One region of the Pseudomonas sp. BGA-UO-ETr-WB11 genome, then DNA from elsewhere that is predicted to be linked to it. Evidence: predicted binding sites of a transcription regulator. Region 1 holds the regulator's gene; each other region holds the start of a gene.

Region 1 (9,562 bases):
CACGTTCTCGAACACATCCAGATCGGTAAACAGGGCGCCGCTCTGAAACAGCACACCCATCTGCTTGCGCATGTCGAACAGTTCAGCCCGCGACAGGGTCGGCAGGTTCTTGCCGTCGACCCATACTTCGCCTTGGGACGGTTTGAGTTGGGCGGCAATCAGGCGCAGCAGGGTCGTCTTGCCGCAACCGGAAGGCCCCATGATGCCGGTGACCTTGCCGCGCGGGATAAAGATATCGACGTTATTGAAAATCTTGCGTGCGCCACGCTGAAAGGTCACACCCTTCAGTTCGACCGCATTGGCATTCTCGGCACTCATCTGGACTCCTTATGCTGCCGTCATTACTGACGTCGTGCCCGCCTTGCAGGACACTCGCCCATCGTCGGGGCCAGCCTGCCTCCATAAACAAGCCGCGCACTATACCATCGACCCACAGACCACCCAAGGCACAAACCGCTGCCCAAGCCGGCATTTACCCCCTACGACAAACAAGGGTGAGCCCAAGCGCCTTTGCCGCTATAATCGCCGGCTTTTAATCGCCCGGTACTCCGACCCCATGAGCCAGTCCAGCGACTTGATCCAGTCCGCCCAACGCACCATTCGCCTCGAAATCGAAGCGGTGGAGGGTTTGCTTGCGCGCATTGACGCGAATTTTGTCCGCGCCTGCGAGCTGATCCTGGCGAGCAAAGGCCGGGTCGTGGTGGTCGGCATGGGCAAATCCGGGCATATCGGCAACAAGATCGCCGCCACCCTGGCCAGCACCGGCACCACTGCATTCTTTGTGCACCCGGCCGAAGCCAGCCACGGCGACATGGGCATGATCACCCGCGACGACGTGGTCCTGGCCCTGTCCAACTCAGGTTCCACGGCCGAGATCGTCACCCTGCTGCCACTGATCAAGCGCCTCGGCATTACCCTGATCAGCATGACCGGCAACCCTGAATCACCTTTGGCCAAAGCGGCCGAAGTCAACTTGGATGCACGCATCAGCCAGGAAGCCTGCCCCCTGAACCTGGCACCCACCTCCTCGACCACCGCCTCGCTGGTACTGGGCGACGCCCTGGCCATCGCCCTACTGGAAGCCCGCGGCTTTACCGCCGAAGACTTCGCGTTTTCCCATCCGGGTGGCGCCCTGGGCCGTCGCCTGCTGCTGAAAGTCGAGCACGTGATGCACAGCGGCGACAGTCTGCCACGTGTGCTTCGCGGTACCTCACTGCGCGATGCACTGCTGGAAATGACCCAGAAAGGCCTGGGCATGACCGTGGTCCTGCAGGCCGACGGCAACCTGGCCGGTGTGTTTACCGACGGCGATCTGCGGCGCACCCTGGATCGCGGCGTCGACGTGCTCAAGGCCAGCATTGATGATGTCATGACCGTCCACGGCAAAACCGCCCGACCAGACATGCTCGCCGCTGAAGCCCTGAAAATCATGGAAGATCACAAGATCAACTCGCTGGTAGTGGTCGACGACCAGGACCGCCCGGTAGGCGCCCTGAACATGCACGACCTGCTACGCGCCGGAGTGATGTAATGAACCAAGACCTGCAGCAACGTGCCAAGGCAATCAAACTAGCGATCTTTGACGTCGACGGCGTCCTCACCGACGGCCGCCTGTATTTTCTGACCGACGGCAGTGAGTTCAAAACCTTCAACACCCTCGACGGCCAAGGCATAAAGATGCTGATCAACTCCGGGGTGCGCACCGCCATCATCAGCGGCCGCAGCACACCCGTAGTGGAAAAGCGCGCCAACAACCTGGGTATCCAGCATCTGTATCAGGGCCGCGAAGATAAATTGGTGGTGCTGGACGAACTGCTCGGCGAACTCGGCCTGAACTACGCTCAAGTGGCTTATCTGGGCGACGACTTGCCTGACCTGCCCGTCATCCGCCGCGTCGGCCTGGGCATGGCCGTGGCCAATGCCGCCGGCTTTGTCCGCCAGCATGCCCATGGTGTGACCGAAGCCCGAGGTGGTGAAGGCGCCGCACGCGAATTCTGCGAACTGATCATGCGCGCCCAAGGTAGCCTCGACGCTGCCCTCGACGCCTACCTGTAGAGCTGACCATGCTGAGCAAACTGCGCCGCCCGCTGATCTTTACCCTCATTGCCGCCCTGTTGGCGGCGGTGGGCTACTGGAACATTCGCCCGGAAAGCTTCAACCGCAACCCGCCGAGCGCCAGCGACGCTAACGCGATCGACTTCTACGTCATCAACGCCAAAAGCACCCAGTTTCAGGCCGACGGCTCGCTCGACCATGTGATGACCAGCGACAAACTGGAGCACATCAAAGCCAGCGATCTCACCCTGCTGACTAATCCCGACTTATTGCTTTACCGCGGCAACGTACAACCCTGGCACGTGCAAAGCAGTCGCGGCGAAGTTGCCCCCGGCGGCAAAGAAGTTGAACTGATTGATAACGTGCGCGTGGCACGCACCGACGCCAAAGGCCGACCGACGATCCTGACCAGCAGCCGTCTGACCGTATTCCCGGACAAAGAATATGCGCAGACCCAGCAAGCCGTTAGAATCGAGGCCGCCAATGGAGTGACCACGGCACAAGGAATGAAAGCGTACTTGAATGACGGCAGGATGCTCCTGCTGTCCAACGTAAGAGGCCAACATGAGGTTCGTTAAAACCTTCTCCCTGCTGCTCAGCCTGAGCGCCGCCTTCACCAGCGCCGGCACCTGGGCCTTGCCCACTGATCGCGAGCAACCGATTCGCGTGCAGGCCGACAGTGCCGAACTCGACGATAAACAAGGCGTGGCCGTCTATCGCGGCGGCGTAGTGATTACTCAAGGCAGCCTGAAGATCACCGGCGACACCGTGACCATCACCCAAACCCCGCAAGGCGATATCGACGTGTTCACCGCCGTCGGCAAGCCCGCCTATTACGAACAAAAACCTGCCGTCGACAAGCAGTTGGTGCAAGCCTATGGCCTGACCATCCAGTACTACGCCAGCAATGAGCGTATCGTACTGATCGACCAGGCCAAGGTGATTCAGGAAGGCAACACCTTCGAAGGCGAGAAAATCGTCTATGACACCAAACGCCAGATCGTCAACGCCGGGCGCGCCAACGGCAGTGCCATCACCTCGCCGCGCCCACGCATCGACATGGTGATCCAGCCGAAGAGCAAACCCGCCGAACAGCAGGCGCAGTAATGGCCACTCTTAAAGCCCAACACCTGGCCAAAAGCTATAAAGGCCGCCAAGTCGTGCGCGACGTCAGCCTGTCCATCGAGAGCGGGCAGATCGTCGGCCTACTGGGCCCCAATGGCGCCGGCAAAACCACCTGTTTCTATATGATTGTCGGCCTCGTCGCCGCCGATCAGGGCCGCGTGCTGATCGACCAGCAAGATGTGACCTTCCTGCCCATGCATGGCCGCGCCCTAGCTGGCATCGGCTATCTGCCCCAGGAAGCCTCGATCTTTCGCAAGCTGACGGTGGCCGACAACATCATGGCCATCCTCGAAACGCGCAAAGACCTTGATCGCAGCGGCCGACGCCAGAGCCTGGAAAGCCTCCTGCAGGAATTCCACATCACCCATATCCGCGACAACCTGGGCATGAGCCTGTCCGGTGGCGAGCGACGCCGGGTTGAGATCGCGCGCGCCCTGGCCAGCGATCCCAAGTTTATTTTGCTGGATGAACCCTTTGCCGGTGTCGACCCGATTTCCGTCGGCGATATCAAGCAGATCATTCACCAGCTAAAGGCCAAAGGCATCGGTGTTTTGATCACCGATCACAACGTGCGTGAAACCCTGGACATCTGCGAAACCGCTTACATCGTTAACGACGGTCAGCTGATTGCCGAAGGCGATGCCGAAACCATCCTGGCCAACCAACTGGTGAAAGACGTCTACCTGGGCCATGAGTTCCGCCTGTAACGACCCGACCTTCAGCCATGGATCGGTTGCGCTAGACAGGGAAATCCTTCAAGGTCAGGCATATAATTTGCTTATTGCGGGCGCCTGATGCGCCCTCGTAGTCAATGCGCCTTTGCGCCGGCGAATAAGGTTCTTAGCCTGCCATGAAACCATCGCTAGTCCTCAAGATGGGCCAGCAGCTGACGATGACACCGCAGCTGCAACAGGCCATCCGCTTGCTCCAACTGTCTACCCTGGATCTGCAGCAAGAGATCCAGGAGGCCCTGGAGTCCAATCCGATGCTCGAACGCCAGGAAGAAGGTGAAGATTTCGACAACGCCGACCCCATGGCCGATAACGTCGAGCATGTACAAGCCGCCAGCGCACCCGAGCAGCCCGACCACCAGGAAACCGCACCGACAGTCGACAGCCTCGATGAAGGCGACTGGGGCGAGCGCATTCCCAACGAACTGCCCGTCGACACATCCTGGGAAGACATCTACCAAACCAGCGCCAGCAGCTTGCCAAGCAACAGCGACGATGATGAGTGGGACTTCACCACCCGCACCTCCGCCGGTGAGAGCCTGCAGGCACACCTGCTCTGGCAGCTGAATCTGGCGCCGATGTCCGATACCGATCGCCTGATTGCGGTCACCCTGATCGACTGCATCAACAACCAGGGCTACCTCGAAGAAAGCCTCGAAGAAGTGCTCGAAGCCTTCGACCCCGAACTGGATATCGAACTGGACGAAGTCGAGGCGGTGCTGCATCGCATCCAGCAATTCGAACCCGCCGGCGTCGGTGCCCGCGACCTGCGCGAATGCCTGCTCCTGCAACTGCGCCAACTGGATGCCGATACGCCCTGGCTTACCGAAGCCAAGCGCCTCACCGGCGACTACCTCGACCTGCTCGGCAGTCGCGACTACAGCCAGTTGATGCGCCGTTTGAAGCTCAAGGAAGACGACCTGCGCCAGGTCATCGAACTGATCCAGAGCCTCAACCCGCGTCCATGCTCGCAGATCTCGGCGAACGAACCGGAATATGTGGTCCCCGACGTGCTCGTGCGCAAGCACAACGAGCGCTGGCTGGTAGAACTCAACCAGGAGGCCGTGCCGCGCCTGCGGGTCAACCCGCAATACGCAGGCTTCGTCCGTCGCGCGGACTCCAGTACCGACAACACCTTTATGCGCAACCAATTGCAGGAAGCGCGCTGGTTCATCAAGAGCCTGCAAAGCCGCAACGAAACCCTGATGAAGGTTGCGACCCAGATCGTCGAGCACCAGCGCGGCTTTCTCGAGTATGGCGACGAGGCCATGAAACCTCTGGTTCTGCACGACATTGCTGAAGCCGTGGGTATGCACGAGTCGACTATTTCGCGGGTGACCACGCAGAAATTCATGCACACCCCACGCGGTATTTACGAGCTGAAATACTTCTTTTCCAGCCACGTCAGCACCTCGGAAGGCGGCGAATGCTCGTCCACCGCGATCCGCGCCATCATCAAAAAACTGGTGGCCGCGGAAAATCAGAAAAAGCCGTTGAGTGACAGCAAGATCGCTGGTTTACTGGAAGCACAAGGCATTCAAGTCGCCCGTCGAACCGTAGCCAAGTACCGTGAATCCCTCGGGATAGCGCCTTCCAGCGAACGTAAACGACTTATCTGAGACGACTTGAGCAACGCCACAGTGTTTCCGGTGACAGGCCTGCTAGCCTGTTACTTACACACGGCAACAAGGAGAATGCGGTATGCAAGTCAACATCAGTGGACACCAACTGGATGTGACCGACGCCCTGCGTGACTACATCGACGAAAAGTTCGCCCGATTGTCACGTCACTTCGACCGAATCACCAATGTTCAGGTGACCATGGCGGTCGAAAAACTCAAGCAGAAAATTGAAGCCACCCTGCACGTCGCTGGCGCCGAAGTCGTCGCCAACGCCGAGCACGAAGACATGTATGCAGCGATCGACCTGCTCGCTGACAAACTCGACCGTCAACTGATCAAGCACAAGGAAAAACAGCTAGAACGTCTGCAGGGCGCTACTGTCCGCTGACACTCCCCCCTTCCTATGATCCGACTTGAAAATATCCTGACCCCCGGCCGCTCCTTGGTGAGCGTGCCGGGCGGCAGCAAAAAACGCGTCCTTGAACAGATTGCCAGCCTGGTAGCCACCGAGCTGCCCGAACTGGATGAACAGGACATCTTCGAAAGCCTGATAGCCCGGGAAAAGCTCGGCTCGACCGGTTTTGGCAATGGTATTGCCATTCCGCACTGCCGCCTGCCTGGCTGTCATGCACCACTGAGTGCCGTGTTGCATCTGGACAGTGCTGTCGATTTTGACGCCATTGACGGTGCGCCGGTGGACCTGCTGTTTGTCTTGCTGGTTCCAGAGGCAGCAACTGATGAACACCTGGAGCTGCTGCGCCAGATCGCCAGCATGCTCGACCGTAGTGAGGTTCGTGAGCGCCTACGCCAGGCCCAGAGCAGTGAGGCTCTGTACCAGGTCGTAGTGGACGCGCAGAACGGTCACTGAACATGCGCCTGATCATCGTCAGCGGACGTTCCGGCTCGGGCAAGAGCACCGCCCTTGATGTTCTCGAGGACAACGGCTTTTACTGCATCGACAACCTGCCGGCTGGCCTGCTTCCCGAGCTGGCTGAGCGCGCCTTGCTGCACACCGAAGTGCTGCAACCGCAGGTGGCTGTGTCTATCGACGCGCGCAACCTGCCGACACACTTGCAGCGTTTTCCTGAACTGCTGGCCGAAGTCCGGGCCCGGCATATCCAGTGCGACGTGCTCTACCTGGATGCCGACGAAGAGACCCTGCTCAAGCGCTTCTCCGAGACGCGTCGGCGCCACCCACTGACCGACGAAAGCCGCTCGCTGGCCGAAGCCATCCGCGATGAGTCCCTGTTATTGGAGCCCATCAGCGACCTGGCCGACCTGAAGATCGACACCACCCACCTCAACCTTTATCAACTGCGCGACAGCCTCAAGCTACGCCTGTTGAACAAGCCAGAGCCGGGTACTGCCTTTCTGATCGAATCCTTCGGCTTCAAGCGCGGCATGCCTGTGGACGCCGACTTGGTGTTCGATGTGCGCTGCCTGCCCAACCCCTATTGGAAGCCCGAGCTGCGCGCCCATTCCGGGCTGGATCAGCCGGTAATCGACTACCTGGCGGCCCAGGCTGACGTGGATGAGATGTACACCGATATCCACGCATACCTGTACAAGTGGCTACCGCGCTTTGCCGCCAGCAACCGAGCCTATGTGACCATCGCCATCGGCTGTACCGGCGGCCATCACCGCTCGGTCTACCTGGCGGAGCGCCTGGGGAAGACCCTAAAGCCGCAACTGAAAAACCTTCAGGTTCGCCACCGCGACCTCAGCTAAAAGGAAGCAACGCGTCATGCCCGCCTGCGAAATCACTATCATCAACAAACTTGGCCTGCACGCCCGCGCTGCAGCAAAGTTCGTTGGCGTCGCCGGGCGCTTCCCCTGCCAGGTACGCCTGGGCCGCACGCCAGAAAGCCTGGTGGACGGTAAAAGCATCATGGCCGTGATGATGCTGGCTGCCGGTAAAGGCACGAGCATTCACCTGTCCACCAGCGGTGAACAGGAAGATGAAGCCCTCACCGCCGTGATCGAACTGATCAACAACTACTTCGACGAAGGCGAGTAAACCTTACTCGCCTTCGTCAGCCCGCCTTAACTGCCCGCCACCGTCATTTTCTCGATCAGCACCGAACCCGTACGGATGTTGCTGCGCAGTTCCAGATCACTGCCCACCGCAACTATCTGCTTGAACATATCGCGCAGGTTGCCGGCAATCGTGACCTCCTGGACCGGGAACTGGATTTCCCCGTTTTCCACCCAGTAGCCACCCGCACCGCGCGAATAGTCGCCAGTAACCATGTTCAAGCCCTGCCCCATCAACTCGGTCACCAGCAGGCCGCGGCCCATGCGTTTAAGCAGCGCTGCCTGGTCGTCCGTACCATGGCTGACAAACAGGTTGTGCACGCCGCCGGAGTTGGCCGTGCTCGGCAAGCCCAGCTTACGCCCGGCATAAGTGCCAAGGATGTAAGACTGCAGGATGCCGCCGTCGACAAACGCCTTGGCGTACGTAGCCAGGCCATCACCATCGAAAGTGGCGCTGCCCAGAGCCCTCGGGATATGCGGACGCTCATCCAGGCGCAACCAGTCGGGAAACAATTGCTGACCCAACGTGCCCTCCAGAAAGGAGGATTTGCGATACAGATTGCCGCCAGAAATCGCCGCGAGAAAGTGACTGAACAAGCCCGTGGCCACTTCTGCAGCAAACAGCACCGGCACCTCGCAGGTCGGCACAGGTCGCGCGCCAAGACGGCTGACCGCACGCAACGCCGCGCGCTGGCCAATACCCGCGGCGTCCGCCAGCAACTCGCCCTGGCGATTGACGTCGTACCAGTAGTCGCGCTGCATCAGGCCGTCAGCTTCGGCAATCATCACGCAGCTCAAACTATGCCGGGTGCTGGCGTAACCGCCGATAAAGCCATGACTATTGCCATACACCCGGCAGCCCTGATGGGTGTTGAGCGTGGTGCCATCGGCATTCTTGATCCGCTGATCGGCGGCAAACGCCGCCGCCTCGCAGCGCAGCGCCTGCTCAATCGCCTGTTCCGGCGTAATCGACCAGGGGTGATAAAGGTCCAACTCCGGCAACTCACGGGCCATCAGCGCCGCGTCAGCCAGGCCGGCACAGTCATCAGCGGAGGCATGCTGGGCAATCGCCAGGGCCGCGGCCACGGTTTCGCGAATAGCCGCCTCACCACTGGCCGAGGTGCTGGCCGAGCCTTTGCGCTGCCCCAGGTAGAGGGTAATGCCAAAGCCCTGATCGCGATTGAACTCCACCGTTTCCACTTCGCCCTGGCGCACCGTGGTCGACAGCCCCTGCTCCAGGGACACCGCCACCTCGCAGGCGCTAGCACCTTGGCGGGCGGCCTCGGCGATAATCTGCTCAACCTGCTGCTGCAGCTCCGGCAGGGCCTGCGGGCCAACGGTTGCCGATGCGTTCATATTTCTCTCCAGTTCATTCTTCACTACATTCAGCCAAGACCGCCGGCCTTTGTCTGGTTATCATGGCAGCGTTTCCCATTGGATCAGCCCCATGTCTGACTATCTCGACGACTTCTCCGAAGAGAAGAGTAAAACCCAGGTCAAGCGCGAACTGCATGCGCTGGTGGATCTAGGCGAACGCCTGACCACCCTCAAACCCGACCTGCTTAACCGCCTGCCCCTCACCGACGGCCTGCGCCGAGCACTGGCCGATGCACCCAAGCACACGGCCAATATCGCCCGTAAGCGGCACATCCTGTTCATCGGCAAGCTGATGCGTGATCAGGACATCGACGCCATCCTGACCCTGATCGACCAGTTGGACGCCTCCACGCGCCAGTACAACGAACGCTTTCACGGCCTGGAACGCTGGCGCGACCGCCTCCTGGGTGGCGATGACGCCGTACTGGACAGCTTCGTTGGCGATTACCCCGATGCGGACCGCCAGCACCTGCGCCAGTTGATTCGCCAGGCGCAGCATGAAGCCGCACAAAGCAAACCACCTGCCGCCAGCCGCAAAATCTTCAAGTACATCCGCGAACTGGATGAAGCCAAACGCGGCTTGCGTTAAGCCTCACAGCCATCGCGTTCTGGCCGGGT
Region 2 (9,562 bases), on a different contig from region 1:
ATGGTGATGGCCAACTGCTGGTCGTGCATGTCCTGGTAGGTTTTGCTTTCGTTGCTGTTCATGAAGTTGCCTTCGGCGAACACCGCGTTCGCCGCGCGCATGGCCTTCATCATTTCATTCAGAAACAGCGACTCGAACTCCTGCGCCACCTTGTGCACATTGGCTTCGCTGTCGCGATTCTTGCCGACCTTGAGCTGATTTAGACGATTGAGGTCGGTCGCGGCCCCCGAGTCGTGGGCGACGCCAATACCTGCGCTGAGTCGAGAGTTCATAGTCGCACCTCAAATCACAATCAGATCGGCTTGCAGCGCGCCGGCCTGTTTCAGGGCTTCGAGAATCGCCATCAAGTCACTCGGCGAGGCGCCCACTTGGTTAACCGCCCGCACAATTTCATCCAGTGAGGTGCCGGGGCCGAACTTGAACATGGGTTTGTTTTCCTGATCGGCACTGACCTTCGACTTAGGCACCACCACCGTCTCGCCACCGGCCAACGCATTGGGCTGGCTGACAATCGGATCTTCGGTAATGGTCACGGTCAGGCTGCCGTGGGTCACCGCCGCCGGCTGCACTTTCACGTTCTGACCGATAACGATGGTGCCGGTGCGGGCATTGATGATGACCTTGGCCACAGCTTGCCCGGCTTCCACTTCAAGGTTTTCCAGGATCGACAGGTAGTCGACCCGCTGACCCGGATCCAGCGGCGCACTGACCCGCACCGAGCCCGCATCCAGAGCCTGTGCCACGCCTGGACCGAGCAGTTCGTTGATTTTGTCGACAATTCGCTTGGCTGTGGTGAAGTCGGCACGATTGAGGTTCAGGGTCAGGGTATTGCCCTGATCGAAACCACTCGGCACCGGCCGCTCAACGGTGGCGCCACCGGGAATGCGTCCGGAGGATGGCACATTGACGGTGATTTTCGAGCCGTCGCCACCCTCGGCGTCAAACCCACCGACCACCAAGCTACCTTGGGCGATGGCGTAGACGTTGCCATCGATACCTTTCAGCGGAGCCATCAACAGGCTGCCACCGCGCAGACTCTTGGCGTTACCGATGGAGTTCACGGTCACATCGATACTCTGCCCCGGCTTGGCAAACGCCGGCAGGTCGGCATACAAGGCCACCGCCGCAACGTTTTTCAGCTGCACGTTGCCCCCCCCGGCCGGCACCTTGATGCCGAACTGGGCGAGCATGTTGTTGAAGGTCTGCAGGGTGAACGGCGTTTGGGTGGTCTGGTCACCAGAACCATTCAAGCCCACCACCAGGCCGTAGCCAATCAACTGGTTGGCCCGCACGCCCTGGATGCTGGCGAGGTCTTTCAAGCGCTCGGCCTGCACGGCACTGGCGGCCAGCAGCAGGCAAAAGCAGGCGATCAATCGGTTCATGTGCGGCACCTTAAAACGGCCACAGCGGGCTGATAAAGAAACGATCAAACCAACCCGGCTGGCTGGCATCGGCAAAGGTGCCGGTACCGGAATAGGTAATGCGCGCATCCGCAACTCGCGTCGACGCTACTGTGTTGTCGGTGGCCACGTCGTCGGGACGGATCAGGCCGGCAATGCGCACCAGCTCGTCACCGGTATTGAGGGTCAGCCACTTCTCGCCGCGCACCGACAAAATGCCGTTGGGCAAGACTTCGGCCACCGTCACGGTGATCGAGCCGGTCAAGCTGTTGCTTTGCCCCGCCTGGCTGTCGCCCTTGGTGTCACGGGAGCCGGAGTAGCCAACATCCAGGTTCAGGTTGGCGCCCGTCAGTGGGTTAAGACCGGAATCGGGGTTATCCACTGATACCGCCGAGCCAAACAGCGAGGTCAAACCCATCTTCGCGGTGCTGTCCTTGGCAATTTGCGAGTTGGCTTTTTTGCTCGCCTGGGTTCTTTCATTCAGGGTGATGGTGATGATGTCCCCCACCCGATACGCCTTACGGTCGTCGTAGAGGTTGTTGCCGAACCCTGGCTGATAGATCGCGCCATTGTTCTGCGCCGCCGGCAAGGGCGTGCGCGGTAGCACGGGCGAGAAGTACGGGTCATTCGGCTTGGCCGCTGGCGCCACGCAACCATTCAGCGCCAGAGCGCTAAACAGCGAGCAAACAATCATTAGCCGGTTCATACCTACTACCTCACGGCGCGCTGCAACTGGAGTGGGGTCAAACAGCGACCACCACCCGCGAATTAAAGATTCTGGGTAATAAAGGAGAGCATCTGGTCGGCCGTCGAGATGACCTTGGAGTTCATCTCGTAGGCGCGCTGGGTGGTGATCATGTTGACCAACTCCTCCACCACGCTGACGTTGGAGTTCTCCAGGGTGTTCTGCAGCACCGTGCCCAAGCCGGTCAAACCTGGCGTACCCACCTGCGGCGCGCCGCTGGAACCGGTTTCGAGAAACAGGTTATTGCCGATCGCCTGCAAACCCGCGGGGTTGACGAAGTCGGCGGTCTGGATGTTGCCGATCACCTGCGGAGCAGGATCACCGCTGACGGTCACTGACACGGTACCGTCTTCGCCGACGGTGAAGGTCTGCACTTCAGCGGGCAGGACGATGGCTGGCTCCAGGGAATAGCCCTGGGAAGTCACCAACTGGCCATTGGAATCCAGGTGAAAACTGCCGTCACGGGTGTAAGAGACCGTACCGTCGGGCTGCAAAATCTGGAAAAAACCGCGGCCATTCACGGCCATATCCAACGGCTGCTCGGTGGTCTGCAGGCTGCCCTCGGTGAACATCTTCGAGGTACCGACAATGCGCACACCGGTACCCAGCTGCAAGCCGGTGGGCAACTGACTGTCCTGACTGGACTGCGCGCCAGGCTGGCGGCGAATCTGATAAAGCAGGTCTTGGAACTCAGCCCGATCGCGTTTGAAGCCGGTGGTCGAAACGTTGGCCAGGTTGTTGGAAATGGTCGTCAGGTTCATGTCCTGTGCGGACAACCCGGTTTTACTGACCCACAGAGCCGGAAGCATGATGATTCTCCTCGAGCGCCGGAATCATGGCGCTACGCCTTGGTAATTAGGTGAATTGCAAAACGCGCGCCATCGCCGTGTCGTTGTCTTCGGCGGTGCGCATCATCTTCACGTGCAACTCAAACTGGCGGGACAGGGACAGAATCGCCGTCATTTCCTCCACCGCATTGACGTTGCTGGCCTGCAAGAACCCCGAACTGACCTGCACATTGGCGTCCGCCTGCACCTGGCCCGTGCCTTTGAAGTGGATCATGCCGTCCGTTTGCTTCTCCAGCTGCGCCGGATCCGGCCGAACCAGCTTGAGACGATCGACCTCGGCGATCACGCTCGGCCCCTCACCCAAGGCGCGAATACTGATGGTGCCGTCCTTGCCGATTTCGATCTTCTGCTCCGGTGGCACGGAAATCGGCCCACCATTGCCGATCACCGGCAAGCCACTGCCGGTACGCAACATACCCAACGCATCGACCTTGAGGCTGGCGCTGCGCACGTAGGCCTCCCCGCCATCAGGCGACTGCACCGCCAGCCAACCATCACCCTCGACGGCGACGTCCAGTTCATTGCCGGTTTCTTGAAGCGAGCCAGGAGTAAAGTCGGTACCCGGACGCTCGCTCATCGCGTAGACCCGAGACGGATGAACCTCACCGAACAACGGCATGGAACGCGCCTGCTCCAGATCACGCTGAAAGCCATTGGTCGAGACGTTGGCCAGATTGTTGGCATGGGCGCGCTGGGCCAGGGTGTTCTGGCTGGCGCCGGTCATGGCGACATACAACATCTTGTCCATGGCATTGCTCCGCAGTATGGGCTGAGAGGGCCAGATGCTTGACGCAAAACCCTCAATTACCTACTGCACAGCAAACGGCGTGCCACGCCCAAAAAATGAACATAACCACTTGATAATCAATATTTTTTAAAATTAAAAAAGCCCCATACAGGGGCTTTAGGATGAGCATGACGGCGACTATCTGCCGCCCGCGACAGATGACTTGCCGCGAACTGCGAGACCTACCGCAAGGCGTTACCGCAGATTGATGATGGTCTGGGTAATCGCGCTCTCGGTTTCGATGGTTTTCGCGTTGGCCTGATAATTACGTTGAGCCACAATCAGGTTCACCAACTGGTCGGACAACTCGACGTTAGAGTCCTCCAGCGCACCAGACTGCAGGGCTCCCATGGTGCCACTACGCGGCGTCCCAACCACCGGCTCACCGGACTCGAACGATTGCGTCCAGGCCGTTTTGCCCGCAGGCGTGAGCCCCTGCTGGTTGGCAAAGTTGGCCAACACCACCTGCCCCTGCACCTTGGATTGCCCATTGGTGTAGCGGGCAAAAATCACACCAGTATCATCCACCTCAAGCCCTGAGAGCTGACCCGTGGTGTAACCATCCTGACTGACGCTACTGACGGCAAACACACTGGAAAACTGTGTCGATGGACGTAAATCGATATTGATCCCCGTGGCGCTGGCGGTCGCGCCATTACTGCTCCAAACCGGTGGTATTGCGGTATCAGGCGCCGCAGGCACCCAGGTAGTCAGATCAATGGTGCCATCCGCACCGACAGTAAAGCCCGTAGGTGTGGACGCCACCAACGCAGCTACATCCAACTGACCCGATGTCGTGAATTGCAACGGAATGGTCGACGGTGTCGGCGGCTCCAATCCAGGGTTATCCGGATTTCGACCATCAATCAGCACATTCATCTGCCAATTATTCGGCCCGGTCTTGAGAAAATACTGCGTCATCACATGGGAGTTACCCTGCGAGTCATAGATATTGGTCGAGGTCGCCGAGTTATAACTGGTGGGATCTGTCGGATCGAAAGTAGCGTTGGCTGGTATCTTATTTGTCGAGTTGAGATTGAAGGTCTGATTGACCTCAGTGGTCGCCTTGGGCGCCTGGCTAGAAGTTTGAATCTGCACATCGCTGACCACGCCATTTTGCAAATTGCCGTTGGCATCCACGGCATAACCCTGCAGCTTGTAACCGAAGTTATTCACCACAAAGCCTTCTTTATCGGTACCAAAGTAGCCGGCGCGGGTGTAGCTGACATCACCGTTGTTGCTGGTGATAAAAAACCCGTTACCGTTAACTGCCAGATCCAGGCCATTTTGCGTGTAGTTGATATTACCCTGATTGAACAACTGCGAAACATCCGACAGCAGTACGCCGCTCCCCTGCGGATTGGCACCGCCACCGAGCACAGAAGCGGCATATACATCAGCAAATTCAGCTCGCGACTGTTTAAAGCCGGCAGTGCCAGCGTTGGCAATATTGTTGCCGGTGACGTTAAGGTCGCTGGTGGCTGCCCGCAGACCGCTGAGACCGATATTAAACGCCATGAAGTACTCCTTTGCCGGTAGAACCGGCGCTTACAGCCGCTAAATTATTGACCGATTACCTGAACTTTGGAGAGCCCGATACTGCCGAGCCCGGCCAAGTTGAGCATCAACTCGCCGCCATTTTGACCCAGAGTGACGCTATCGACGTTGGCCGGCAGCATAGTGGTCAACGCTTTGGTGTCGGCACCGTAGCTGGCTTGGGCCTGGAACTTGTATGTACCTGGCGGCAAGACCTTGCCGCTGGAATCTTTGCCGTCCCACATAAAACTGACATTACCGGCAGCCTGCTGACCCATGTTGATGCGATTGACCACAGAACCGGCACTGTCATACACATTCACATAGACATTGCTGCTGGTTGCAGGCACCACCAAGCTGGCCTTGAAGGTCTCACTGGTATCCACCACAGCTTTATCGGTGGGAATAATGACCTTGCGACCAACCAGTGACGATGCCTGCAACGCTTGAGATGACTGATAACCAGAGAGCATCGATTCCATGCTGGTATTAAGCTTATCGACCCCTTCCACCGTACTGAACTGCGCCAGCTGAGCGATAAATTCACCATTGTCCTGGGGCGATAGCGGGTCTTGGTTATTCAACTGCGCCACCAGCAGGTTGAGAAACTCATTCTTGCCCAGCTCATTGCTCTTGGGCGCCGAATCTTTGAGCTGATACTGATCCAGAACCGTGCTTGCCGCATTGACGCTACTGATGCTCATGTTGTTTTCCTCACTCGCGGCTTACTGGCCCAGGGTCAGTACGCGCTGCATCATCTGCTTGGCGGTATTCATCATTTCAACGTTGGTCTGAAAGGCTCGACTGGCGGATATCATGTCGGCCATCTCCTCAACCACATTGACGTTCGGGTAATAGACATAACCATCCGCGTCTGCGGCGGGATGATTGGGCTCGTAGCGCGGCGTCAGGCTACCTTGCTCCTCAACAATACCCAGCACCTGCACACCCGCACCGGATTGATCCTGCTCGGCAAACAGCGAGTCACCAGCGCCCTGTTGCGCGCCTTGAAATACGGTTGCGAACACCGGATGCCGGGCCCTGTAAGTCTGATCAATGCTTGATGACACGGTCTCTGCGTTGGCGATGTTGCTGGAGATGGTATTCAGCCGAGTACTTTGGGCACTCATGCCGGTTCCGGCGATATTGAATACACTGGCTAATGACATGACTGCTTCTCCGTTATTCGCCGCGCAGGGCGCTGATCAGACCTTTAAACTTGCTGTTAAGCAGGGTAAAGCTGGCCTGAAATTGCACCGAGTTTTCGGCGTACTTAGATTGCTCGACCTGCAAATCGACGGTGTTTTGGTCTAGGGACGGCTCGGACGGCATGCGATAACGCAGGGCCGGATCAGCCGAGGCGACACCCTGAGCATCAATATGTTTGCTGTTGCTGCGATTGAGCTGAAACTCGCCGCCCTTGGCCTTGGCATTTTGCTCCGCCAGTACCGAGGCAAAATCAAGGTCACGGGCTTTGAAGTTAGGCGTATCGGCATTGGCCATGTTGTTGGCCAACACTTCGGCGCGCTGGGCACGAAAACCGAGTGCCTTGTCATGACCGTTGAGGGCGCTTTCGAAGCTGATGCTCATGATCGGTAAACCTGCGCAAGAGTTTGCTTGACGAAGACAAAGCAAAGCTTATGCCAAAACAATTTATCCTTATTTTTCAATGCCTTACTATATAAACAAGGTAGAAAAAGCACTCAAGCGGCAATACCTTTCCGCCTAATCCCCTGCAGGCGGCAATCCACTCAGTATTTTTGCCGCACAAAAAAACGGGAGACCCTAAGGTCTCCCGTTTTTTGACTCCACGGCCGGCGCAGCTATTTAGCCTTGTAAATGATCCCCGGACTGCACTGCACCATCTGGTAGTGATCAGGCAGACCATTAAGCGCCTCGGAGGCACCGAGAAACAGATATCCACCAGGCTTGAGGGTCCCATGGATGCGCAACAAAATGTCCTTCTTCACCTCTGCCGAGAAGTAAATCAACACATTGCGACAGAACACGATGTCAAACTTGCCCAGGCTGGCGTAACTGTCCAGCAAATTGAGCGCCCTAAACTCAACCCGGCTCTTGATCGCGGGCTTGATCGCCCAACGCCCAGCGCCTTTAGGGTCAAAAAACTTCTGCAGCCGCTCCTGGGATAAGCCACGCCCCATCGCCAGACTGTCGTATTCACCCGACTTGCAGGTCGCCAACATGGAGCCGGAAAGATCGGTCGCAACAATCTGCACGCCCGCCTTGAGCTGGCCGAGATTGCTGCGCTCGAACTCGTCAGTGGTCATCGACAGGGTATAGGGCTCTTGACCGGAGGAACAGGCCGCCGACCAGATGCGCAAACGCTGCCCACCATTAGCCTTGAGCATCTCAGGGAAAACCCGGTTCTTCAGCACCTCGAACGGATAAGTATCACGGAACCAGAGGGTTTCATTGGTCGTCATTGCATCGACTACCTGCTCGCGCAAGCCACTGCGCGGCTGGCCTTGCATGCGCTGCACCAACTCACCCAGGGTTTTGATTCCTTGCTGCTCCATCAACTTATTAAGGCGACTGGACACCAAGTATTGCTTGTTGCTGCCCAGCAAAATTCCACAGGCCTTTTCTAGAAAGACACGGAACTGCTCGAAATCCAAGTTACCTGAAGACACTAAAGCCGCCTCACCGTTCATGTGCGTTGCCGAAGGCCAGGCCCTCAGCTCCCGTCTACTGCATTAATGCGCTCAACCACCCGCGAGGCCAACTCATCGGGCCGGAACTTCGCGAGAAAATCATCCGCCCCGACCTTCTTCACCATAGCCTGGTTAAACACGCCAGAAAGCGAAGTATGCAGGATGATGTGCAGTTTCTGCATGCGGGGGTCTGAGCGTATTTCGGCGGTCAAGGTATAACCGTCCATTTCGGGCATTTCGATGTCAGAAATCAGCATCAAAAACTCGTGCTCAGGCTGCTTACCCTCCTCCACCATCTTGCGCAGATACTCGTACGCCTCACGACCATCGTTAAGCGCCACCACCTCGACCCCAACGGTCTCTAGACAGCGAATCACTTGCTTGCGCGCCACCGAGGAGTCATCGCAAATCAACACTCGCTTGGACACCGCCTTGGCCTGAGTTTCGACATCAATGACACCGGCTGAAATCACCTCAGAGGTAGGCGCAACTTCAGCAAGAATCTTCTCAACATCGATGATTTCCACCAACTGCTGATCCAGACGCGTCACTGCCGTCAGGTAATGGTCGCGCCCAGTGCCCTTGGGTGGCGGATGAATCTCTTCCCAGTTCATGTTGACGATGCGTTCAACCGAACGCACCAGAAAACCCTGAACCTTGGTGTTGTATTCGGTGATGATCACAAAACTGTTTTTCAGATCATCCAGACCGACACGACCCGTGGCCATGGCCAGGTCGAGAATAGGAATAGTGCCGCCACGAATATTCGCGACTCCACGTACAACCGGACTGGACTTGGGCATGATGGTGAGTTTCGGGCACTGCAGCACCTCTTTCACCTTAAACACGTTGATCCCGTACAGCTGATTGCCATCGAGGCGAAACAACAGCAACTCAAGACGATTCTGCCCTACCAGCTGCGTACGCTGGTTAACCGAATCCATTACACCGGCCATGCCCCGACTCCTTATTTTAAGTCACCGTCTGCACCGCTTAGCGTAGCAGGCGGCACGAGCCTTGCTTTTCAATTGCCATGAACGCAAAACCGACATTTATTCGACACCTGATGGCAACGCGCCTTCAGCTGCTCCGTGTTTTACCTGCTTTGCTCGGGTTAGGCTATAGCCTGCCTGTTGCAGCGGCTACAACACTACCTGAGCAGCTTATCGGCATAACGCAGGATTTTCTTGAGCAGGCTGTCACCACACATTTAGAGCGTAGCGAAATCCAAGCCCGACACGAGATCGAAATTCAGCAAATCGACCCACGGCTGCGACTACCTATCTGCGATCAGGGCCTGACAGCCAAGCTAGAAAGCCCTGCACAACCAGTCGGCAGGGTCACCGTCAGGGTACGGTGTGCCGGCAGCAGCCCCTGGACAGTCTTCGTGCCCGGGCAAGTGCACATCTATAGGCAGGTGGTTATCGCCAACCGCCCCCTGAAGCGCAAGTCAGTGCTCAGCCCTACAGACCTGGTTCTGGTCGAGCGCGACATTGGCCTGCTCAATCAAGGTTTTTTGACTGCTATCGAGCAAGCATCCGGCAAAAAATTGACACGCCCTATATTGCCTGACC
Region 3 (9,562 bases), on a different contig from region 1:
GCGGCGCGAACTGGGAAGATGTCAGTGACCGGTTGGATAACGAAGACCAGCACCACCTGAACGCGATCACTGAAGTTAAAGACTCCGGTCTGTTCGCTGTTGGCGAGATGGGCGGCATGTACCGTTCAGGCGACTGGGGACAAACCTGGGAAACCGTCGAAGGTCCATACGAGGGGTCGCTGTTTGGTGCCCTGGGTACCGGCGAAACGGGCGGCATCTTGGTGTACGGCTTGCGCGGGCATATGTTTCGCTCGGCTGATTTCGGCAAGACCTGGCAGCAAATCAATTTGAAGGGCGCCGCCGGCCGGTTGGATTTCGGCTTGTCTAATGGTGCCGTCCTCAAGGACGGCTCTGTCGTCGTGGTAGGCCATGGTGGTAGCGTGCTGAAGAGTACCGACAAAGGCCATAACTTCGCGGTAATCAACCGTGCCGATCGTTTGTCTCTGTCCGGCGTTAGTGCGGATGAAAAAGGCAATTTGATCCTGGTAGGCCAGGGCGGCGTGCATGTCGCTTCGCCAACTGGCACCGCGCCACAACAATAAGCCGGGCTTGATAGGGTATATACGCGATGAGTAACCATCACCAGGACAAGGCGACCTTTCTAGAGCGCCTGATTTTCAACAATCGGCCGGCAGTGATTCTGATCTGCCTGTTGGTCAGTGTCTTTCTGGGCTATCAAGCGCTGCAAGTACGGCCTTCGACCAGCTTTGAAAAGATGATTCCGCTGCAGCATCCATTCATTAAAAACATGATGGAGCACCGTAATGATCTGGCCAACCTTGGCAACAGCGTGCGTATTTCCGTTGAAGCGGTAGACGGCGATATTTTCTCCAAGGAGTACATGGAGACCCTGCGGCAGATCAACGACGAGGTGTTCTACATCCCTGGTGTTGATCGTTCCGGGCTTAAGTCGCTGTGGACGCCAAACGTGCGCTGGAGCGAAGTGACCGAGGAGGGCTTTGCCGGTGGTGAAGTGATTCCGCAGACCTACAACGGCACGGCGGACAGCCTCAATGAGCTGCGTAACAACGTGCTCAAGTCAGGTCAGGTTGGTCGTCTGGTGGCCAACAACTTCAAGTCGAGCATTGTTGACGTGCCGTTGCTGGAGTCGTTTCCCGACCCGCAAGATCAGGGCAAGTTGATCAAGATCGACTATCAGCAGTTCTCCCATCTGCTGGAAGAAAAAATCCGCACCAAATTCGAGGCCCAGAATCCCAATGTGAAAATTCACATTGTCGGTTTTGCCAAGAAGGTCGGCGACCTGATTGATGGCCTGATGATGGTGGTGATGTTCTTCGCCATCGCCTTCGGCATCACCTGGGTGCTGCTGTACTGGTTCACCTGGTGTATGCGCAGCACCATTGCCGTACTGACCACCACCCTGGTGGCGGTGATCTGGCAGCTGGGCCTGATGCATCTGGTTGGTTTTGGTATCGACCCTTACTCGATGCTGGTGCCGTTCCTGATTTTCGCCATCGGTATTTCCCACGGCGTGCAGAAAATCAACGGTATTGCACTGCACTCGAGCAATGCCGATAACGCCCTGACGGCCGCGCGACGCACGTTTCGTCAGTTGTTCTTGCCGGGCATGATTGCGATTCTGGCCGATGCTGTTGGCTTCATTACCCTGCTGATCATGGACATTGGCGTGATCCGTGAACTGGCCATTGGTGCCTCGATCGGTGTGGGCGTGATCGTATTCACCAACCTGATCCTGCTGCCGGTTGCCATTTCCTACCTGGGCATCAGCAAGAAGGCCATTGAACGCAGCAAGAAGGACGCCGCGGCGCCTAACCATCCGTTCTGGCGTTTGCTGTCGAACTTTGCCCACCCGGTGGTGGCGCCTATTTCGGTGGTGATTGCCCTGGCTGGTTTTGCCGGCGGCCTGTGGTACGGCCAGAACCTCAAGATCGGTGACCTCGACCAGGGTGCGCCTGAGCTGCGTCCTGACTCGCGCTACAACAACGACAACGCCTTCATCATCAGCAACTACTCGACCAGTTCTGATGTGCTGGTGGTCATGGTCAAAACCTCGGCTGAAGGTTGCTCGACCCATGACACCATGGCGCCGATCGATGAGCTGATGTGGACCATGGAGAACACGCCAGGTGTGCAGTCGGCCATCTCGCTGGTCACCGTGTCCAAGCAGGTGATCAAGGGCATGAACGAGGGCAACCTGAAATGGGAAACCCTGTCGCGTAACCAGGATGTGTTGAACAACTCCATCTCCCGTGCTGATGGTCTGTACAACACCGATTGTTCCCTGGCGCCCGTGCTGGTGTTCCTCAACGATCACAAGGCGGAGACCCTCGACAGCGCGGTGAAAGCGGTGCAGCAGTTTGCCAAGGAGCACGATACTGAAGATCGTAAGTTCCTCCTGGCAGCCGGTAACGCCGGTATCGAAGCGGCCACCAACGAAGTGATCAAACACTCCGAGCTGACCGTGTTGATTCTGGTGTACATCTGCGTGGCCACCATGTGCATGATCACCTTCCGCTCGTTTGCCGCCACCCTGTGTATCGTGCTGCCGCTGGTACTGACCTCGGTACTGGGTAACGCACTGATGGCATTCCTCGGCATCGGCGTCAAAGTTGCGACCTTGCCAGTGATTGCCTTGGGTGTGGGTATCGGGGTGGATTACGGTATTTACATCTACAGCCGTCTGGAAAGCTTCCTGCGCGCCGGTCTGACCTTGCAAGAAGCCTACTACGAGACCCTCAAGTCCACGGGTAAGGCGGTCTTGTTCACCGGTCTGTGCCTGGCGATTGGTGTCGCTACCTGGATCTTCTCGGCCATCAAGTTCCAGGCCGACATGGGCCTGATGCTGACCTTCATGTTGCTGTGGAACATGTTCGGTGCCTTGTGGCTGCTGCCAGCCCTGGCTCGATTCTTGATCAAGCCTGAGAAATTGGCAGGCAAGGTAGGCAACTCGCTGTTCGCTCACTAATCCGAGCGCGTCATTAAAAACCGCAGCCTAGGCTGCGGTTTTTTTATACCCGGAATTTTTCTCGGAGAGCCTGTGCTAATGGGTTCATCAGGCACAGTGCGTCCGTTTGGCGCTGCAGGTGCAGGCGTCGGTTATAGAGGGTCGATGTGGGGCAGTGGCCAGTTGTCTGGCCGGCGCCTTAGGCTTAACGGCCGTTCAGGGCGTTGAGCCTAAGGGCTAGAGGCGGGTCGGCGAGAACGGTGCGCGGCTAGTCGCCGCGGTATTCGCAGCCGCTGGTGCAGGTTTCGTGAATACGGATGCGCGACAGCTCTGGCAGCAACGGCTTGAGCTCTTGCCAGATCCACTTGGCGAGGTTTTCGCTGGTGGGGTTGTCGAGGCCTGGCAGGTCGTTTAGGTAGTTGTGGTCAAGGCGCTCGTAGAGCGGCTTGAAGATGGCCTTGATCTCGGAGAAATCGCGAATCCAGCCGGTGTACGGGTCGACATCGCCTTCGATATAGATGGCGACGCGGAACGAATGGCCATGCAGGCGCCCGCACTTGTGGCCTGCCGGTACATGGGGGAGGCGGTGTGCTGATTCGAAGGTGAATTCTTTGAACAGTTCCAAGGTGTTGCTCTCTGCAAGAGTTAGACGGCCAGCTGCGGGCAGTTTATCAGCTCTGTGCAGGTTTGGCCCCACAGCGCCCGCAAGCAGGCGCGTAGGGTCTGCGCCTTTGACTAGGCGGCGGGGCGCTGCTGCTTCTGGTAGAGGAACTCCAGCACGGCGGCGCGGTACTCGTGGTAGCGGGCGTCGTTGGCCAGGGCCAGGCGCTCGCGCGGGCGCGGCAGATCGACCTGAAGAATATCGCCGATGGTGGCGGCCGGGCCGTTGCTCATCATCACAATACGGTCGGAGAGCAGCACGGCCTCGTCGACGTCGTGGGTGATCATGATCACCGTGTTGCCCAGTTCCTGATGGATGGCCATCAAAGAATCTTGCAGGTGGGCGCGGGTGAGGGCGTCGAGGGCGCCGAAGGGTTCATCCATCAGCAGGACCTTGGGTTGCATGGCCAGCGCACGGGCGATGCCGATACGCTGTTTCATGCCGCCGGAGATCTCGCTGGGGCGTTTGTCCTTGGCGTGCATCATGTTCACCAGATTGAGGTTGTGCTCAATCCACTCGCGCATTTCCGGCCGCGACTTGCTGTGTTTGAACACCTGGCGCACCGCCAGTTCGACGTTTTCGTAGCAGCTCAGCCAGGGCAGCAGGCTGTGGTTCTGGAACACCACGGCGCGCTCCGGGCCGGGCGAGTTGACCTCGCGGCCGTCGAGAATCACACCGCCAGTGCTGGCCTGATACAGACCGGCAACGATGTTGAGGACAGTCGATTTGCCGCAGCCGGAGTGGCCGATTAGCGAGACGAACTCGCCTTTGGCGATTTTCAGATTGACGTTCTGCAGGGCGCAGAACAGGCCTTGGTCGGTGGGGAAGCTGATGCCGACGTTGCTGAGTTCAAGATGGGTAGCAGTGCTCATGGCAGGCTCCTGGTAAATAAGGGCTTAACGCAGATCGGCATTCTTGTCCCAGCTGGCATAGCGCTGGAGCATGAGCATCAGGCGGTCGAGCATAAAACCGATCAGGCCGATGGTGAGTACGGCAACCATGATGCGGCCGAGGGAGTTGGAGCTGCCGTTCTGGAACTCATCCCAGATGAATTTGCCTAGGCCTGGGTTCTGCGCCAGCATTTCCGCGGCGATCAGTACCATCCAGCCGGTGGCCAGGGACAGGCGCAGGCCGGTGAAGATCATCGGCATAGCCGCCGGCAAGACGATCCGCCGTACATGGCTGATGGGCGACAGGCTCAGCACGCGGCTGACGTTGAGCAGGTCCTTGTCGATATTGGCCACCCCGACCGTGGTGTTGATCACCGTTGGCCACAGGCAGCACAGGGCCACGGTCACGGCCGAGGTCACGAAGGATTTGGCAAACAGCGGGTCGGTGCTGGTGTACACGGCGCTGACCACCATGGTCACCAGTGGCAACCAGGCCAGGGGTGATACCGGCTTGAACAGCTGAATCAGAGGATTGACGGCGGTGTACAGGCTTTTTGACAGGCCGCAGACGATCCCTAGCGGTACGGCGATCAATGCGGCAATCGCAAAACCGGTGAGCACCGTGTAGAGGCTGGTGAAAATCTGCGCAAAGAAGCTTGGCTTGCCGGTGTAGACGCGGGTCTGCACCTTGGCCTGTGGGTCACGGGCCAGGGTCTCAGCGTTGCGTTTCTCCTGGCGGGCATAGAATTGCGCGGCTTTTTCCTGCTCCTGAAAGTGATTGTCGAGCAGACCGCTGGCCTGGCTGTACACCTGGATCGGCCCTGGGAACTGGCCGAGGCTGGTGTTGATGTTGCTCGCCAGCATCTGCCAGAGCACCAGGAAGATGAAGATGCCGGCCATGGGCAGAATCATCGCAGGCGCCCACTTTTTCAGTAGTGCCTGTTTTTTGGCTGCTTTCACAGTGTCGGTGATCGGGGTGGCGACGCTTGGATTACTCATCGTCCGTTCCTCAGTAAGTCATGAGGGGGCTGCGCGGCAGCCCCGTGGTCGGCAGCCTGGATCGGCTGCCGGGTGCGGCGGGGTTACTGGGTCAGACCGATCTTGAACGAAGACAGGTAAGCGTTAGGCTTGCGGCCGTCGTAGGTGATGCCATCGATGAACTCGTTGCTGGGTGCGCGGAAGCCCTCTTCGCTGGCGGCCGGGAAGTCGCTGGCGCTGGCCTTGCCTTCCTTGACCAGTTCGCTGGCGGCTTCCTGATACACGGCCGGCAGGTAGGCTTTCTTGGCGGTTTGCAGGTACCAGTCATCCGACTTCGGCTCGCCGATCTGACCCCAGCGACGCATTTGCGTCAGGTACCAGATGGCGTCCGAGTAGTAGGGGTAGGTGGCGTTGTAGCGGAAGAACACGTTGAAGTCCTTGGCGTCTCGTACGTCGCCTTTTTCGAACTCGAATGAGCCGGTCATCGAGTTGGCGATCACCTTGGCGTCGGCACCCACGTATTCGGGCCGCGAGATGATATTGACCGCCTCCATGCGATTGGCGTTGTTATCGGCATCCAGCCACTTAGCCGCACGGATCAGGGCCTTGACCAGGCGTTTGTGGGTTTCCGGGTTGGCATCGGCCCAGTCTTTGGAGACGCCAAAGACTTTTTCCGGGTTGTTCTTCCAGATCTGCGAATCGGTAACCACCGGCACACCAATGCCCTTGAATACGGCAGCCTGGTTCCACGGCTCGCCCACGCTGTAACCATTGATGGTGCCGGCTTCCAGGGTGGCGGGCATTTGTGGCGGCGGGGTTACCGAAAGCAGGGCGTCAGCATTGAGCTGACCGCTGATGTCGCCTTTCTCCGGGGCGTACATGCCAGGATTGATGCCGCCGGCGGCCAGCCAGTAGCGCAGCTCATAGTTGTGAGTGGAAACCGGGAACACCATGGCCAGGTTGAAGGGCTTGCCTTGGGCCTTGAACTGCTCGATGACCGGTTTGAGGGCGTCGGCCTTGATTGGATGCACCGGCTTGCCATTTTCCATCGGCACGTGTTTCTTCATCTCGGCCCAAACGGCGTTGGACATGGTGATGGCGTTGCCGTTGAGGTCCATGGAAAAGGCCGTGACCACGTCCGCCTTGGTACCAAAACCGATGGTGGCGCCGAGCGGTTGACCGGCCAGCATGTGTGCACCGTCCAGTTCGCCCATGATCACCCGGTCGAGCAGCACCTTCCAGTTGGCTTGGGCTTCAAGGGTGACGTACAGACCTTCGTCTTCGAAGAAGCCTTTCTCGTAGGCGATGGCCAGCGGGGCCATGTCGGTGAGCTTGATAAAGCCGAGTTTGAGTTCGACTTTTTCTGGGTCGGCGGCGTGAGCGATCTGCAGGCTCAGGGGCGAGAGCACCAGCAGGCTGGCGGCCAGGGCTTTCTTCAGCAGGTTACGGCGGTTGTTGAGCATGACTAATACCTCGGGGTCAGAAACGAAAAAAGACGTCGCGGACAATCAAACCCTTGAGGGGCTGAGAGCCTTTGACGTCTTTGTCTGTTCGTCCCGATCACCGCCGTTGGCGATCCTAAGACGTGGTATCAGAGCTTTAGCAAGCACCTTGCCAACTTCTGTTTTAAATTATTTCTCTATTTAAAACAGGTAGATAGGATAGATCTTTAGGTGTGTTGGACAAGCGTAAGCGGGCGCGCAAGGACGCGTGGATGGTATGTGCTGGTGCATGTGCCTGGTACCAGCGCCATACCTTGGTGCGCCCAGAGCGCCTGTTTGGGTGCTCTGGGCGAAGGGCGGGCGTCAGTCCTGAGACGGGCTGGCTTTGCGCGCGGCAGTGGCTGGTATCAAGCCATCGGCGCGGAACATGGCCTTGATGCCACGTACGGCCTGGCGGATACGGTCCTGGTTTTCAATCAGGGCGAAGCGCACGTGATCGTCGCCGTAATCGCCAAAACCAATGCCGGGAGAAACGCAGACCTTGGCGTCGCTGAGCAGCTTCTTGGCGAACTCCAGGGAGCCGAGATGGGCGTACGGCTCGGGGATTTTGGCCCAGATGTACATCGCTGCCTTGGGATTCTCGACCATCCAGCCTGCGTCATGCAGGCCGCGGACGATGGTGTCGCGCCGTTGTTTGTACTGCTCGGCGATGTCGTGCACACATTGCTGGTCGCCTTCCAGTGCGGCAATGGCGGCTACTTGCAGCGGGGTGAAGGTGCCGTAGTCGTGGTAGCTCTTGATCCGCGCCAGGGCGTTGACCAGTTCTTTATTGCCAACCATAAAGCCGATGCGCCAGCCGGCCATGTTGTAGCTCTTGGACAGGGTGAAAAACTCCACCGCGATATCCTTGGCGCCGGGCACTTGCATGATCGACGGCGCCTTCCAGCCATCGAAGACGATGTCGGCGTAGGCCAGGTCGTGGACCACCAGAATGTCGTACTGCTTGGCCAGGGCCACCACGCGCTCGAAGAACTCCAGCTCCACGCACTGGGCGGTGGGGTTGGACGGGAAGCCGAGAATCATCATCTTCGGCTTGGGGATGCTTTCGCGGATGGCCTTTTCCAGTTCGACGAAAAAATCCACGCCGGGAATCAGCGGTACCGAGCGCACCTGGGCGCCAGCAATCACGGCGCCGTAGATATGAATCGGATAGCTGGGGTTGGGCACCAGCACGGTGTCGCCGTGGTCGAGTGTGGCCAACATCAAGTGCGCCAGGCCTTCTTTGGAGCCGATGGTGACAATGGCTTCGCTGTCCGGGTCGATATCGACGGCGTAGCGGTCTTTGTACCAGTGCGAGATGGCGCGGCGCAGGCGCGGGATGCCGCGCGAGGTGGAGTAGCCGTGGGTGTCATCGCGCTGGGCGACCTGTACCAACTTCTCGACGATATGGGGCGGCGTGGCGCCGTCGGGGTTGCCCATGCTGAAGTCGATAATGTCTTCACCACGGCGGCGTGCCGCCATTTTCAGCTCGGCGGTGATGTTGAAAACGTAGGGGGGGAGACGATCAATGCGCGCAAAGCGGCGCGGCGAACGGTGTTCGGCCATGTAAACCTCGATAACGTAAGCGCCCGGAACCGTCCGAGCGACGTTGGCCAGTGCGCTGGCCAGTCGAGGAAAATACGCCTCTCGGCGTGAGGCGGCAAGCCTGTTGGCTCAGCTGCCGAGCAGATCGCTCATGGCGATAATCTGTTCGGCGACCTGGATCAGCTTCTGCTGGCGGCTCATGGCCTGGCGGCGCATAAGGGTGTAGGCCTCTTCTTCGTTGCAGTTTTTCATCTTCATCAGCATGCCCTTGGCCAGCTCCACGCGCTTGCGCTCGGCCATCTGCTGGTCACGGGCATGCAACTGGGCGCGCAGGGCCTGATCACTCTCGAAGCGCACCATGGCGACATCGAGGATGGGTTTGAGCCGCTGCGCCTGGATGCCCTCGACGATGTAGGCGCTGACCCCCGACTGAATGGCCTGACGCATTACGTCGGGGTTTTGCTCGTCAGTGAACATGACGATCGGCCGTGGCTGGTCACGCGTGACCAGGCAGACCTGCTCCATCACGTCGCGGCCGGGGGAGTCGCTGTCGATCAGGATTACATCCGGGCGCACGGCTTCTACGCGGGCCGGCAGGTCGATGATCAGGCCAGACTCGTCGATGACGTCGAAGCCGGCTTCAATCAGTGCGGCGCGCAGCCGGCCAACCTTCTTCGGGGTGTCATTGATCAGGAGGATTCGTAACATCTTGGCGGTGATATCCATTACGTACGTCTCTTAGGCAGAGACCGAGGCTTGAGTGCTGTCGCTCAAGGCGTGCAAGGCAAAGCTGCGGGCGTAGCCGGCGGGATCGTTGCCGTCCCAGACTTTGCCGTCTATCAAGGTGGAGCTGCGCATGGCCGATGGCGGCAGGGCGATGCCCAACTGGCTGGCGGCTTCACGGTAAAGGTTGAGCTGCTGGACCTGACCGGCAATGGCCTGATAGTCCGGATCATTGCGCAACAGGCCCCAGCGGCGGAACTGGCTCATAAACCACAAGCCGTCGGACAGGTAGGGCATGTTCACCTCGCCGTTGGCAAAGAAGCGCAGCGGGTGCTGATCCTGCCAGGCGTAGCCCATG

Evidence for each region. The regulator sigma-54, encoded in region 1, starts transcription at its own class of promoters, with help from an activator protein. The targets are predictions, from matches to a motif close to ANTGGCATNNANNTTGCTNT.
Region 2: a site for sigma-54 is predicted at 6,945-6,964, ahead of flgB (flagellar basal body rod protein FlgB). Genes of this name have one in related genera too.
Region 3: a site for sigma-54 is predicted at 7,055-7,074, ahead of AC56DI_RS03405 (CmpA/NrtA family ABC transporter substrate-binding protein). Genes of this name have one in related genera too.

Annotation. Positions count from the first base shown of each region.
Region 1 is NZ_JCAQOS010000008.1:1,026,640-1,036,201, reverse strand. Features, by position in the region: gene AC56DI_RS18355 (ATP-binding cassette domain-containing protein) at 1-318, opposite strand, end outside; gene AC56DI_RS18350 (KpsF/GutQ family sugar-phosphate isomerase) at 557-1,531, shown strand; gene AC56DI_RS18345 (KdsC family phosphatase) at 1,531-2,055, shown strand; gene lptC (LPS export ABC transporter periplasmic protein LptC) at 2,064-2,633, shown strand; gene lptA (lipopolysaccharide transport periplasmic protein LptA) at 2,620-3,162, shown strand; gene lptB (LPS export ABC transporter ATP-binding protein) at 3,162-3,887, shown strand; gene AC56DI_RS18325 (RNA polymerase factor sigma-54) at 4,031-5,530, shown strand; gene hpf (ribosome hibernation-promoting factor, HPF/YfiA family) at 5,613-5,921, shown strand; gene ptsN (PTS IIA-like nitrogen regulatory protein PtsN) at 5,937-6,401, shown strand; gene rapZ (RNase adapter RapZ) at 6,404-7,261, shown strand; gene AC56DI_RS18305 (HPr family phosphocarrier protein) at 7,278-7,550, shown strand; gene pmbA (metalloprotease PmbA) at 7,577-8,923, opposite strand; gene yjgA (ribosome biogenesis factor YjgA) at 9,015-9,533, shown strand.
Region 2 is NZ_JCAQOS010000002.1:178,697-188,258, forward strand. Features, by position in the region: gene flgJ (flagellar assembly peptidoglycan hydrolase FlgJ) at 1-272, opposite strand, end outside; gene AC56DI_RS01270 (flagellar basal body P-ring protein FlgI) at 282-1,382, opposite strand; gene flgH (flagellar basal body L-ring protein FlgH) at 1,393-2,106, opposite strand; gene flgG (flagellar basal-body rod protein FlgG) at 2,169-2,954, opposite strand; gene AC56DI_RS01285 (flagellar basal body rod protein FlgF) at 3,001-3,741, opposite strand; gene flgE (flagellar hook protein FlgE) at 3,976-5,298, opposite strand; gene flgD (flagellar hook assembly protein FlgD) at 5,343-6,020, opposite strand; gene flgC (flagellar basal body rod protein FlgC) at 6,042-6,485, opposite strand; gene flgB (flagellar basal body rod protein FlgB) at 6,499-6,906, opposite strand; gene cheR (protein-glutamate O-methyltransferase CheR) at 7,140-7,967, opposite strand; gene AC56DI_RS01315 (chemotaxis protein CheV) at 8,012-8,944, opposite strand; gene flgA (flagellar basal body P-ring formation chaperone FlgA) at 9,022-9,562, shown strand, end outside.
Region 3 is NZ_JCAQOS010000004.1:56,852-66,413, forward strand. Features, by position in the region: gene AC56DI_RS03380 (WD40/YVTN/BNR-like repeat-containing protein) at 1-542, shown strand, start outside; gene AC56DI_RS03385 (efflux RND transporter permease subunit) at 560-2,947, shown strand; gene queD (6-carboxytetrahydropterin synthase QueD) at 3,195-3,551, opposite strand; gene AC56DI_RS03395 (ABC transporter ATP-binding protein) at 3,662-4,459, opposite strand; gene AC56DI_RS03400 (ABC transporter permease) at 4,484-5,476, opposite strand; gene AC56DI_RS03405 (CmpA/NrtA family ABC transporter substrate-binding protein) at 5,560-6,918, opposite strand; gene alaC (alanine transaminase) at 7,261-8,502, opposite strand; gene AC56DI_RS03415 (ANTAR domain-containing response regulator) at 8,611-9,189, opposite strand; gene AC56DI_RS03420 (CmpA/NrtA family ABC transporter substrate-binding protein) at 9,220-9,562, opposite strand, start outside.